Regions from separate parts of the Gordonia sp. B8661-1 genome, predicted to be linked through region 2. Evidence: riboswitches for the same ligand, from Rfam matches in the RefSeq annotation. Region 2 holds a riboswitch; the other holds the start of a gene.
What was found. A riboswitch is a leader RNA that binds a small molecule or an ion and turns the genes downstream of it on or off. The one in region 2 is predicted to bind cobalamin.
Positions count from the first base shown of each region.

Region 1 (6,090 bases), on a different contig from region 2:
ACCGTAGGGATTGGCCGGGTCGGTCGCCGCCAGGGCGACGGCGTCGGGTTGTGTGCGATGCCCGATGTCGACGTGCCGCCGGAGTTCGTCGACGGTGGTGGGTGCCGCGAACTGCGCTCCGCCGAGCCCGTCGACGTAGTAGCCGCGCCGCACGATGCCGCTGTCCTCGAAAACGGTGAGCGCCTTGTAGACCCGCGCGAACCCGCCGACGACGTCCTCGGCCATCACGCTGCCCCGGGTGATCACGCCGTACCGGGCGAGCAGCTGTTCGCAGAGTGCCTGGGTGCGGACGGTGTTCGCGATATCGGCACGATCCGGGCGGAACCAGCGTCCGGTCACCGTGGGCGCCACCGACCGGGTGGATCCGTGCTCGGCGAGGTAGCGCGTGGAGAGACGCTGGGCCCGGATACGTGGCGCCCGGCCGCGTCCGCGGTGGGCCGGCGTCGACCGGGGAGCGGCCGGTGAGCGCTTCGGCTGGATCACCGCCCGCACGGGTGTGAACGAATCGTTGCTGATCCGTCCGGCCCACACGAGATCCCAGAGGGCCGATTCCCACTGGGCGGAGGAGATGGGCTGATCGTCGCCGCCGGACGGGCCGGCCTCGACGATTTGCGGGAACCGCAGCGCGCCACCCGATTCGAGGAGTTCTTCGATGCGATCGTGGACCGGGGTGCGATCGATGTCGTCGGCCTCGCCCAGGGTGAGGGGTGCGACGTCGGCGGGGTGGAAGGCGATCCATCCGTCGGAGCCGCCGATGCGGCCGTGGCCGGACCAGACGATCTCCCCGGAACTGAGAAGTTCGTCGAGCATGGCCGGGGTGTAATCGGTGATACGGGACGGGAAGACCAGCGACTCCCACGCGGAGGCAGGCAGCGGATAGCCTGCCAGTTGATCGATGACCGTGAGCAGACCGTCGGTGCCGGACAGTCGCTGGTCGGCCGATACGTGCTGCCACGACGACAGGAAGCGGGTGAGTACGTCGGTGTCGACCGGCGCGACCTCGGCCCGGCTCGCCGCGAGCGATCCGCGGCGGATCTGTCCGAGGACGTCGGTGTGGCACCACTGGGTGACGCGCGGAGACGTGGACTCGCTGTCGAGGTCGGCCGCGTCGTCCTCGGGAATGAAGTCGCCCTCGACGACCCGCCGGTCGGCGGCGAGCCGCGCGAGGGTGTCACGGACGACGGCCGCGCCCAGTCCCAGTGCTTTGGCCGCCTCGGCGATGGTGAACGGGCCGTGTGTGCGGGCGTAGCGTCCGACGAGGTCGCCCACCGGATCGGGCACCGGTTCGAGGTAGGCGGCCGGAATGCCCAGGGGCGCGGGGACGCCGAGCCCGTCGCGGAGCCGCGCGGTGTCGTCCACCGAGGCCCAGAGCGGACGTCCCCGGTGATTCACCGAGATGATCTGACCGCCCCGGTGCAGATCGGCCAGCACGGTGGCCGTCTGCTCGGGTTCGCGGTACCGGGCGGCGACGTCCTCCGTCGTGAGAGGTCCGAGCCAGCGCAGCAGGTCGACGATGTCCTCGGCGTCGCGTGCCTGCCGTTCGGGGGTCAGTCGCTGGAGCCGCGCGGTCACCTCCGCGATGACGGCCGGGTCGAGGAGTTCGCGCAGATCCACCCGGCCGAGCAGTTGCGCGAGCAGACTGGTGTCGAGAGACAGTGCGGCGGCGCGACGTTCGGCCAGGGGCGCGTCGTCGGCGTACATGAACGCGCCGACATAGCCGAAGAGAAGTGCGGCGGCGAACGGCGAAGGGGTGGGCGTCTCCACTTCGACGACCCGTACCCGGCGCCGGCCGATACGGCTCAGCAGATCGGTGAGGGCGGGCAGGTCGTAGACGTCCTGCAGACATTCCCGCACGGTCTCCAGCACGATCGGGAAATCCGGGAATTTGCTTGCCACGGAAAGCAATTGGGCACTTCGCTGGCGCTGCTGCCAGAGCGGTGCGCGTCGGCCCGGTGTGCGGCGGGGCAGGAGCAGGGCGCGTGCCGCGGATTCGCGGAACCGGGCGGCGAACATCGACGAATCGGCCAGCGCGTCGGTCACCAGGCGTTCGATGTCGTCGGGGTCGATGACGAAGACCGACGCGCCGGGCGGTTCGTCGTCGGTGTCCGGCAGTCGCACGATGATGCCGTCGTCGGAAGCGGTGACCGCCCCCTCGAGTCCCAATGTTTCCAGCAGTCGCGCCGAGATGGCACTCGCCCACGGGGCGTGAACACGTAAACCATAGGGGGAGTGGAGAATCACCCGCCAGTCGCCCAGTTCGTCGCGGAAGCGCTCGACCACCAGGGTGCGATCGGTGGGCAGGTGTCCGGTGGCCTCCCGCTGTTCGGCGATCAGCGCCGCCAGGTTGGTCCGCGCGTAGTCGGTGAGGCCGAGCCGCTCGGCGTGTTTGTCCAGGGCCTCCGGATCGGCGATGGCACCGGTGAACCGTCCGATCGCGGCGCCCAACTCGGCGGGGCGTCCCACCGCGTCGCCGATCCAGAACGGCAGGCGCCCGGGCTGCCCGAAGGCCGGGGAGACGAGCACCCGGTCATGGGTGATGTCCTCGATGCGCCAGCTGGTGGCACCGAGCGCGAACACATCGCCGACGCGGGATTCGTACACCATCTCCTCGTCGAGTTCGCCCACGCGCGTGGACTTCTCGCCGACCATGAACACCCCGAACAGTCCGCGATCCGGAATGGAACCGCCGGAGGTGACCGCCAGCCGTTGCGCGCCCCGGCGACCGACGAGCGTGCCCTCCGCGCGATCCCAGGTGACACGGGGCCGCAACTCGGCGAACTCGTCGGAGGGAAAGCGTCCGGAGATCAGGTCGAGCGTCGCCTCGAAGACCCCGCGCGACAGCTTGCGGTACGGCGCCGACCGGCGCACGACGTCGAACCAGTGGTCCACGTCGAGATCGTCGACGGCGGCGGCCGCGATGGTCTGCTGGGCCAGGATGTCGAGGGGATTCTGGGGCACGCGCAGTTCTTCGATGGCGCCGTCGAGCATCCGCTCCACCGTGACCGTGCAGTGGATCAGATCGGTCCGGTGCTTCGGATACAGCACGCCCTGGCTGATCTCACCGACCTGATGGCCCGCGCGTCCGATGCGCTGCAGTCCGCTCGCGACCGACGGTGGGGCCTCCACCTGGATCACCAGATCCACCGCGCCCATGTCGATCCCGAGTTCCAGGGAGCTGGTCGCCACGACGCAGGCAAGGCGTCCGGACTTCAGATCGTCCTCGATCTCGGCGCGCTGTTCCTTGCTGACCGAACCGTGATGCGCACGCGCCAGAACGGGTGGGGCTCCCGCCGACGCACCACTGCCCATGACGTGTGCGGGCGCGCCGCCGGGAACCTTGGGGTTGGACTCCGGCTCTCCGGTGACTCCCATGCGTTGCGCATGGATCTCGTTGAGCCGCGCGGTGAGTCGTTCGGCGAGACGACGCGAGTTGGCGAAGACGATGGTCGCGCGGTTCTTCTCGATCTGGTCCACGATCGAGGATTCGACGTACGGCCAGAGCGATCCCGCGGTGGGGGAGAAGGCGTCGTCGAGGTCGTCGGCGCCCTCGGGCGCCGGGATGTTCGCCATGTCCTCCACGGGGACGTCGACCCGCAGGTCGAAGGTCTTCGCTGCTTCGGGGCGCACGATCGTGTACGGCGCCGCGCCGCTGAGGAATTCGGCGACGGTCTCGGGTGGCCGCACGGTCGCCGACAGCCCGATCCGCTGCGCGGGCCGGTCCAGCAGCTCGTCGAGCCGTTCGAGCGTCAGCGCCAGGTGGGTGCCGCGTTTCGTCCCGGCCACCGCGTGGACCTCGTCGATGATGACGGTGTCCACTCCGGTCAGCGTCTCGCGCGCCGACGACGTGAGCATCAGGAACAGCGACTCGGGCGTGGTGATCAGGATGTCGGGCGGCGTCTTGATGAGTGACCGGCGCTGGGCCGGGGAGGTGTCGCCGGATCGCACCCCGACGGTGATACCGGGCTCCGGCAGATCCAGTTCCTGTGCGGCCCGCGTGATGCCGGTGAGCGGCGCCCGCAGGTTGCGCTCGACGTCCACGGCGAGTGCCTTGAGTGGCGACACGTAGAGGACGCGCGTGCCGTGTTCGCGTTCCGGTTCGGCGGCCAGGCGATCGAGTGCCCACAGGAAGGCCGACAACGTCTTGCCGGAGCCCGTCGGCGCGATGACCAGGGTGTTGTCGCCGTCGGCGATGGATGTCCACGCACCGGTCTGGGCCGGGGTCGGCTCGGGGAAGGCGCCCTCGAACCACCGCCGGGTGGGGGCGGTGAAACGCTGCAGGACGGGGGCCTCGGACGGCATCCTGCCATCATCCCCTACGCCTCCGACAAGTCCGGGTATAGAGTTCACCCCTGACACCAGTGGGCAGGGAATCCGGTGAGAATCCGGAGCGGTCGCGCCACTGTAACCGGCATCGTCGCGAGACAACGTTCGTCGTGGATACGACGGCATGTCTTCGCCGCGGCGCAGGTGAGCCAGAATGCTGCCCGGTGTCACCGTCGAACCGACGGATCATCACCGACATGGGACGCGTAATCCCAGGAAGGAACCGACATGACGGTCTCCACCGACACCACCGCCACCGCGACCCGTTCGCGCGCCCTGGCGGTTCCCGATCTCTCGGTCGCGAGCGCGGCCCTCTGGCTCACCGCCACCGTGTTGCTCGCCGGCCTGGCCTACTACTTCCTGGGCTACGACCAGGGGGCCGTCTCGGTCTTCGGTTCCGACACCCATGTGCACGAGTTCGTCCACGACGCCCGGCATTTCCTGGGCTTCCCCTGCCACTGATCCGCGCGTCGGCAGGAGACAACAGCACATGGAGAAGAAATTCATCGGCGCAGGCCTGTTCTCGGGCCTGATCGCCGGCATCGTGGCGTGGGTGTTCGCGCGGCTCTTCGTCGAGCCGCAGGTCGCCAAGGCCATCGACTACGAAGAGGGACGTTCGCACGCCGAGGAGATGCTCGCGGGCGAACACGGCGGACACGAGCACGGGGAACTGTTCACCCGGGGCGTCCAGGAGAACATCGGCACGGGCGTCGGCAGCGTGGTCTTCGCCGTCTGCATGGGCGCGTTCTTCGCGGTGGCCTTCACCCTGCTGTGGAGCTACCTCGGACGACGCCACCCGGCCACCGATCCGCGGATGGTCGCGGCCGCGCTCGGGGCCATCGGTTTCGTCGCGGTCGTCGGGGTGCCGTTCTTCGCGTATCCGGCCAACCCGCCCGCCGTCGGCGACGACGACACCATCGGCGCCCGGTCCGGCGCCTATCTGACGATCACGCTGCTGTCGATCGTGTTCGCGGTCATCGCGGTCGTCGCCGCGCTGTGGTTGCGGCCGCGTATCGGCGGCCTGGTGTCCGGTGTCGCCGCGACGATCGGCTACCTGGTGGCGGTGACGATCACGGTCGCGCTGCTGCCGGAGTTCCATGAGGTACCGGGACCGCTCACCGACGATGCCGGAACGATTGTGTACGAGGGATTCCCGGGCGGCGTCATCGCCGACTTCCGGGTCTACGCGATCGCGAACCAGGTGATTCTCTGGACCGTGCTCACCGTGGTGTTCACGCTCGTCCTCGGCTATCTGTCGCGGCCGCGGCTGCCGGCCTCGGAGCGGGTGGCCGCACAAGGGGGCTGAGCGACAACGGTTGGGCGGACTCGAAGTGTCTGCGGTGATCTCGATACGGCTCCTCGCTGCGCTCGTCGCCTACTCGATCAGCATCGTGGCCTGCCCACGGATGCTGGTCGAGTAGCGGCGTGTGAGCGTAGCGAGCCCGCCGCGTATCGAGACCGGGTCCCACTGCAGCAGACCGCCCGGCAGTCGTGCAGGCCGACCCGGCGTCAGCCGAGTACGCAGTCGCCGCAGATCGCCGTCCGGTCGCCCGAGACCCGGTAGATCAGGCAGCAACTGCGCCGCCGGAACCCGGGTCCCGCGTGCAGAGATCCCTCCTCGACGTCGGGGCTGCCGAGGATCTCGTCGGCCGTGGCGCGAGCGGCGTCCGCGAGATCCGGACGGGCATCTCCGATGAGGCGGGCGGCGCTGTTGGCCGCCGACGCGATGTTGCCGCCGAGCACCTGCCGGCTCATCGAGAAGGTGTT
Region 1 is NZ_JCAHRL010000001.1:127,353-133,442, reverse strand. Features, by position in the region: gene AC4JJG_RS00615 (ATP-dependent helicase) at 1-4,299, opposite strand, end outside; cobalamin riboswitch at 4,316-4,502, shown strand; gene AC4JJG_RS00610 (CbtB domain-containing protein) at 4,552-4,785, shown strand; gene AC4JJG_RS00605 (CbtA family protein) at 4,814-5,629, shown strand; gene AC4JJG_RS00600 ((2Fe-2S)-binding protein) at 5,833-6,090, opposite strand, start outside.
Region 1: it holds a riboswitch for cobalamin, as region 2 does, so the genes downstream of both, AC4JJG_RS00610 (CbtB domain-containing protein) here and AC4JJG_RS11800 (FecCD family ABC transporter permease) in region 2, are expected to answer to the same signal.

Region 2 (6,090 bases):
TGGCATCCGTCGTCGACGAGCTCGGCCAATAGCGCCAGCACCGACAAGCAGCCCCGCACCGACAGCGCCGCCTCCGGCTCGTCCATCACGTACAGACCACCGGGAAAGAATCGTTGGCGGATCAGATGGACGAAGGATTCGCCGTGCGATTGCTCATGGGGCGAGATCCCGTCGAGGACGGCGAGCTGCTTGTCGCCGAGCGCCTCGGTCTCGGATGCGACGTTGTAGTACGACTCGGCGCGCAGGAAGAACCGGCTGCGCGGCTTGGCCGGGCCCCACGTGAGATCGATGAATTCCCCGAGCTCGGATTCGGTTGCCCGCGTGGCGAACCGGAAGTGCTGACTGCCGCCCTCCGGATTCATTCCCAGCGCCACGGCCAGTGCTTCGATGAGCGTCGATTTCCCGCTGCCGTTCTCGCCGACGAGGAAGGTGACACCACCACCGAGAAGCAGGCCGTTCGACGCGACCAGCGACCGGACCACGGGCAGATCGAACGGGTATCGGCCGGAGGGCGCATCGGAGGCGACCGTGAGCCGGTGCACGAAGCGCCCGCGACCGGGTCCGAACGAAGTCACCCGCCCAGCCAACCACGGATCACCGACACCCGGCCCGCCGACTCAGAGGCCGAACTGTTTCTGCATGGCACGCAATGTCTGCGCCGATGACAGGAGGCCGTCGCGTTCACTCTCCGAGAGCGGCACCTCCAGGCGCCGCCCGCAGCCCGAGCGGTCCACCAGCGAGGGCAGCGACAGACAGACGTCATCGAACCCCTCGATGCCGGTGGCGATGGTGGACACCGGCAGCACCCGATGTTCGTCGTCGAGAATCGCCTCGACGATACGGGTGGCGGCGAGGCCGATCGCGTAATTGGTGGCGCCCTTGCCCTCGATGATCTGGTAGGCGGAGGTGACGACCTCATGCCGGATCCGCGCGCGCTCCTGCTCGTCGAGCGCGGGTCGTCCGGGCAGCGGCGTCCACTCCAGCAACGGCACACCGCCGATGGTCGCCGAACTCCAGAGAGGGATCTCGGAGTCGCCGTGTTCACCCGCGATGTAGGCGTGGACGTTCTGCACCGCGACGCCGGTGAATTGGGAGATGAGTATGCGCAGGCGCGACGAATCGAGGACGGTGCCCGAGCCGAACAGCTGATTGCGCGGCAGCCCACTGTATGTCAGCGCCGCGTAGGTGACGATGTCGACGGGGTTGGTCACCATGACGTAGACCGCGTTCGGCGCGACCTCCAGGAGGCCGGGCATGATCGTGCGCGTCAGTCCGATGGTGGCCTCGGCCAGTTCCAGTCGCGACTGACCCGGCTTCTGTTTGGCGCCCGCGGTGACCACCACGACGTCGGCACCCGCGCACACCGCGACGTCGTCGCTGCCGACGATGTCCGCACGGGGCAGGAATTCCAGACCGTGGGACAGGTCCAGCACTTCGGCCCGGATCTTCGCCGCGTTGATGTCCATCAGGGCGACGGTGCGCGCCACACCCCGGATGAGTGACGCGTAGGCGATGGCGGTCCCGACCGCTCCCGCACCGATGATCGCCAGCTTGGTGCCCCGTGTGTCCATCGGTTCCGCCCCTCTCGTCGCCCGTGCGCCACCGTGCCGCGCCGCACTCTCCGACCACTTCAGGTGTATCCGAAAGCCGGCGAGATCGCGCGTCGTAGCACCACGAATCCACTTTCTGCTCATGTCCGGTGCCGGATCACCCTTGACTTTCCTATCAGGAAAGTGGAAGGTTACTTTCCAATCAGGAAAGTAAATAATCGCAGCCACACCCTAGAAGGGCATCCCATGACCGACATGACACCCGAGGCGGCGCGCGCCGCCCTCGACAGCGTCGAGCGCGCCCGCAAGCACGTGACCGACGAGATCGGCCTGCCCGGCGCGTACTGGTGGGCCATGGCCGCCGGCTGGCTGATCCTCGGCGTGATCGGAGAATTCACCAACGCGTGGATCGTCGCGATCGCGACCCTGGTCTTCGGCGCCGCACATGCCGCCGTCGCGAGCCGATTGCTGGACGGACGCCGTCGCAGCACCCGCCTTCAGGTCGATCGATCGGTGACCGATCGGCGCATCCCGGCCATCGTCATCCTCGTACTCTTCCTGGCGGTGCTGCTGACCATCGGCGCCGCGTTCGCGCTGTCCGCCGACGGGACCGGGCATCCGACGCTCTGGGCGTCGGCCGTCGTCGCACCGATCGTCGGCTTCGGCGGACCACAGGTCTTCGGCATCCTGCGCCACCGGCTGGGCGCATGACCGCCGACACCAGTGGCGCCGGAACCGCGGCGCGCTTCGACGATCTCATCCACCCCAGTACCCGGCTGTCGCTCATGGCCACTCTCGCGGCCGCCGACTGGGCCGACTTCGCATTCCTGAAAGAGACACTGGGACTGTCCGATTCGGCCCTGTCCAAGCAATTGACCACCCTGGGCGACGCCGGCTACCTGACCACCGAGCGTGTGCCGACGGGTCGCCGCCGCACCGTCCGGGCACGCCTGACCCCGGCAGGCCGGACCGCCTACGCCGGACACATCGCGGCGCTGCGCGAGATCGTCGGTGACCAGATGTGACCGTCACCGATCCCGACGGTCCTGCTAGCCTGACGCCTGAGAACGGTCGCACCCGCGAAGGTGGGTGTCAGGGAACCTGGTGAGATTCCAGGACTGGCGCGCAGCGGTATGGGAGACGGCCCCGGCATCGGTGTCACCACCGAACGGCTCACGAGCCGGCCACTGGGTGAGGACACCCGGGAAGGCGCCGGGAACCGGTTGACCCCGAGTCCGAATACCTGCCGCTCTCGCTCGAGTCCATCGTGTATCTCGCGCACAGATACCAGACCTGAAAGCGGTGCTCACCCGTGCCCCGTCGTCCCCGCGACGCCACGCTCAACGCCACCGGCACAACGGTGCGACGTGTCTCCTCCGTGCGCCTCACCGTGGCTCTGCTCGTACTCACCGCGGTGAGCATCGTCGTCGCGACCGCCTTCGGCGCCGAGACCATCCCCATCGCCGACGTCTGGCATACCGTCATCGGCCGGATACGCGGCGCCGATGTCGACTCCGCGCACGCGGTCATCATCTGGGATCTCCGGCTGCCCCGCTCGGTCCTCGCCGCGATCGTCGGGGCCGGTCTCGCGCTCGCGGGCGCGGTCATGCAGGCACTCGTCCGTAATCCACTCGCCGAGCCCTATCTGCTCGGGGTGTCGGCGGGCGCGACCGTCGGTGCCACCGCGGTCATCACCCTCGGCGTGTTCTCCGGCCTCGGCGTGTGGGCGCTGTCCGGCGGCGCGCTGATCGGCGCATTGGCGGCGTCGGCTATCGTCTACGCCGTCGCGCGCGCCCAGGGCGGGCTGACCGCTCTGCGCCTGATCCTCGCCGGCGTGGTGCTGTCCGCGGCCTTCATGGCGCTGTCCTCGCTGCTCGTCTTCACCGCGTCGGATCCGAACGCCGCCGACAACGTCATGTTCTGGATGCTCGGCAGTGTCGCCGGAGCCACCTGGGCCAAGGTGCAGATCGCCGGCGTGGTCGCCGCGGTCTCCATTGCGGCCATGCTCGGCATCCACTCGTGGCTCGACGCGTACGCCGCGGGCACCGACACCGCCACATCGCTCGGCGTGCCCGTGCGCGCGATGCGCACGGGCCTGTTCGTGGTGCAGGGCATTCTGGTCGGCGTCATGGTTGCCGTCGCCGGCGGAATCGGCTTCGTCGGACTCGTGGTCCCGCATGCGGCCCGACTGCTGGTGGGTGCCACCCATCGCGCGATGATCCCGGTGGCCGTCTGCGGGGGCGCGCTCTTCCTCGTGTGGGTGGACGTCATCTCACGCGTCGCCGCCTCACCCCGCGAGATGCCGCTGGGGATCGTCACCGGACTCGTCGGCGCACCGATCTTCGTCTTCCTGATGGGACGCAGACACTACGAGTTCGGCTCATGACCGGCCATACCGGCGGATCGTCGATGCGGTTGCGCGCCAGCGATCTTCGATGCCGGCGTGGCTCCCGCACCATCCTCTCCGGGGTGAACCTCGACGTGCCCGCCGGTACCCGTCTCGCGGTCGTCGGCCCCAACGGATCCGGCAAGAGCACTCTCCTGCGCACCCTGTCCGGTCTGGAACCCGCAAGTGCCGGAACGGTTCTCGTCGGCGACGACGATCTTCGGGGAATGTCCGCCCGCTCCCGCGCCTCGATGATCGCCGTCGTCGGGCAGGAGGAACATCCGTCGGCCGAACTGACAGTCGCCGAGGCGGTCGGTTTGGGCCGGACACCCTATCGCTCGGCGTGGTCGGGCAGCCGCAGCGGCGATGACGAGATCGTGCGAGCCGCCATGGTCCGGGCCGGACTCGAGGGCTGGGACGACCGGCCGTGCTCCCGGCTCTCCGGCGGCGAGCGCCACCGTGTCCTCCTCGCCCGGGCCTTCGCCCAGGAGACACCGATCCTGGTTCTCGACGAACCCACGAATCACCTCGACGCCGCGTGGCGGCTCCGTCTGATGACGATCCTCGACAGCCTGCACTCGACCGTCGTCGCGGCCATGCACGACCTCGACCTGACGCTTCGCCACTTCGATACCGTCGCAGTGGTTTTCGACGGCCGGATCATCGATCACGGTCCACCCGCGGACGTCCTGACACCCGCGGTGCTCGCCTCGGTGTTCGACGTGTCCGGAGTCGTCGTCGATCATCCGGTCACCGGTCGGCCGCACCTGTTGCTCACCGATCTCGCACCCACCGATCCGAAGGACATCCCGTGACCACCACCATGTCTCGCCGCATCCCGCTCGTCGCCGCCGTCATCGGCCTCGGGATCACCACCGGATGCGGCACGGCCACAACGACATCCGGCGACACGGTCACCGTGACGAACTGCGGCCGCGAGGTCACCTACGAACAGCCGCTCGACCGGCTGTTCGTCAACGACGGCGGAATGATCGCGATCGCCCTCGCCGCCGGTGCACGTGACAACATCGTCGCGGTCAGCTCCTTGGCCCGCGACAAAGCGGTGCTGCGTCTCGAATACGGTTCCCAGGTCGACACTTTGACGGAGGTCACCGCGCAGCAGCCGACGCTGGAGAACATCGTCGGCGCGAAACCCCAGGTGCTCTTCGCCGGATACAACTACGGCATGAGCGAATCGCGCGGCATCACACCCGAGATCCTCTCCACCCATGGCATCGACGTCTACCAACTGTCGGAGGCATGCCGCCAGACCGACGGTGAGGCACGGCGCGGCACCATGGATCCGTGGACCGCCCTCGACACCGACCTCCGGACGATCGGCACCATCACCGGACGGCCGGAGCGGGGCGCGGCGGCGGCCGACGACGTGAAGAAGCGGCTGCAGGCACTGCGGTCGGCGCCCCAACCTGCCAAGAAGCCAACGGTTTTCGTCTTCGACAGCGTCTCCGACACCATCTACTCCTCCGGCGCCTTCGGAGGGCCCCAGGGCATCATCGACGCCGCGGGTGCACGCAACGCCACCGAGGACGTCCAGGACACCTGGACCGCGATCAGTTGGGAGCGGATCACCACCGCGGATCCCGACATGATCGTGTTCGTCGACTACCCGGGACAATCCGTGGAGCAGAAGATCGCGGCCCTGCGCGCCAACCCGGCCAGCCGCAACCTGACGGCCGTCCGCGAGAACCGCTTCGTGAATCTGCCGTACTCGATGTGGGTGTCGAGTCCCCTGAACATCGACGCCGCCGAGATTCTGCGCAGCGTGCTGGAACGGCACGGCCTGGCGCCCGCATCGTCGGTCCGGCCGTCGCTGGACATCGCCTCGCTGGGCCTGGCCGGCAACGACTGGCTCAAGTGACCGGCCTGTCGGCCGAGACGAACGAACCCCCGACCACCTGCGCGGCGATCGGGGGTTCGTGGTCGTTCGGGCCGGCTGTCAGGCCTGCGGCTCGTCCGCGAAGTTGCGGGTGACCTGCGGGTCGACCGGGATGCCCGGGCCCGTGGTGGTCGAGACGGTGACCTTCTTGACGTAGCGGCCCTTGGCGGCCGACGGCTTCGCACGCATGATCTCGTCGTACGCCGCGCCGTAGTTCTCGGCCAGCGACTTGGCGTCGAAGGACGCCTTGCCGATCA
Region 2 is NZ_JCAHRL010000004.1:353,731-359,820, reverse strand. Features, by position in the region: gene AC4JJG_RS11820 (AAA family ATPase) at 1-575, opposite strand, end outside; gene AC4JJG_RS11815 (L-lactate dehydrogenase) at 618-1,571, opposite strand; gene AC4JJG_RS11810 (hypothetical protein) at 1,797-2,261, shown strand; gene AC4JJG_RS11805 (transcriptional regulator) at 2,258-2,575, shown strand; cobalamin riboswitch at 2,602-2,815, shown strand; gene AC4JJG_RS11800 (FecCD family ABC transporter permease) at 2,863-3,936, shown strand; gene AC4JJG_RS11795 (ABC transporter ATP-binding protein) at 3,933-4,751, shown strand; gene AC4JJG_RS11790 (ABC transporter substrate-binding protein) at 4,760-5,815, shown strand; gene rplA (50S ribosomal protein L1) at 5,894-6,090, opposite strand, start outside.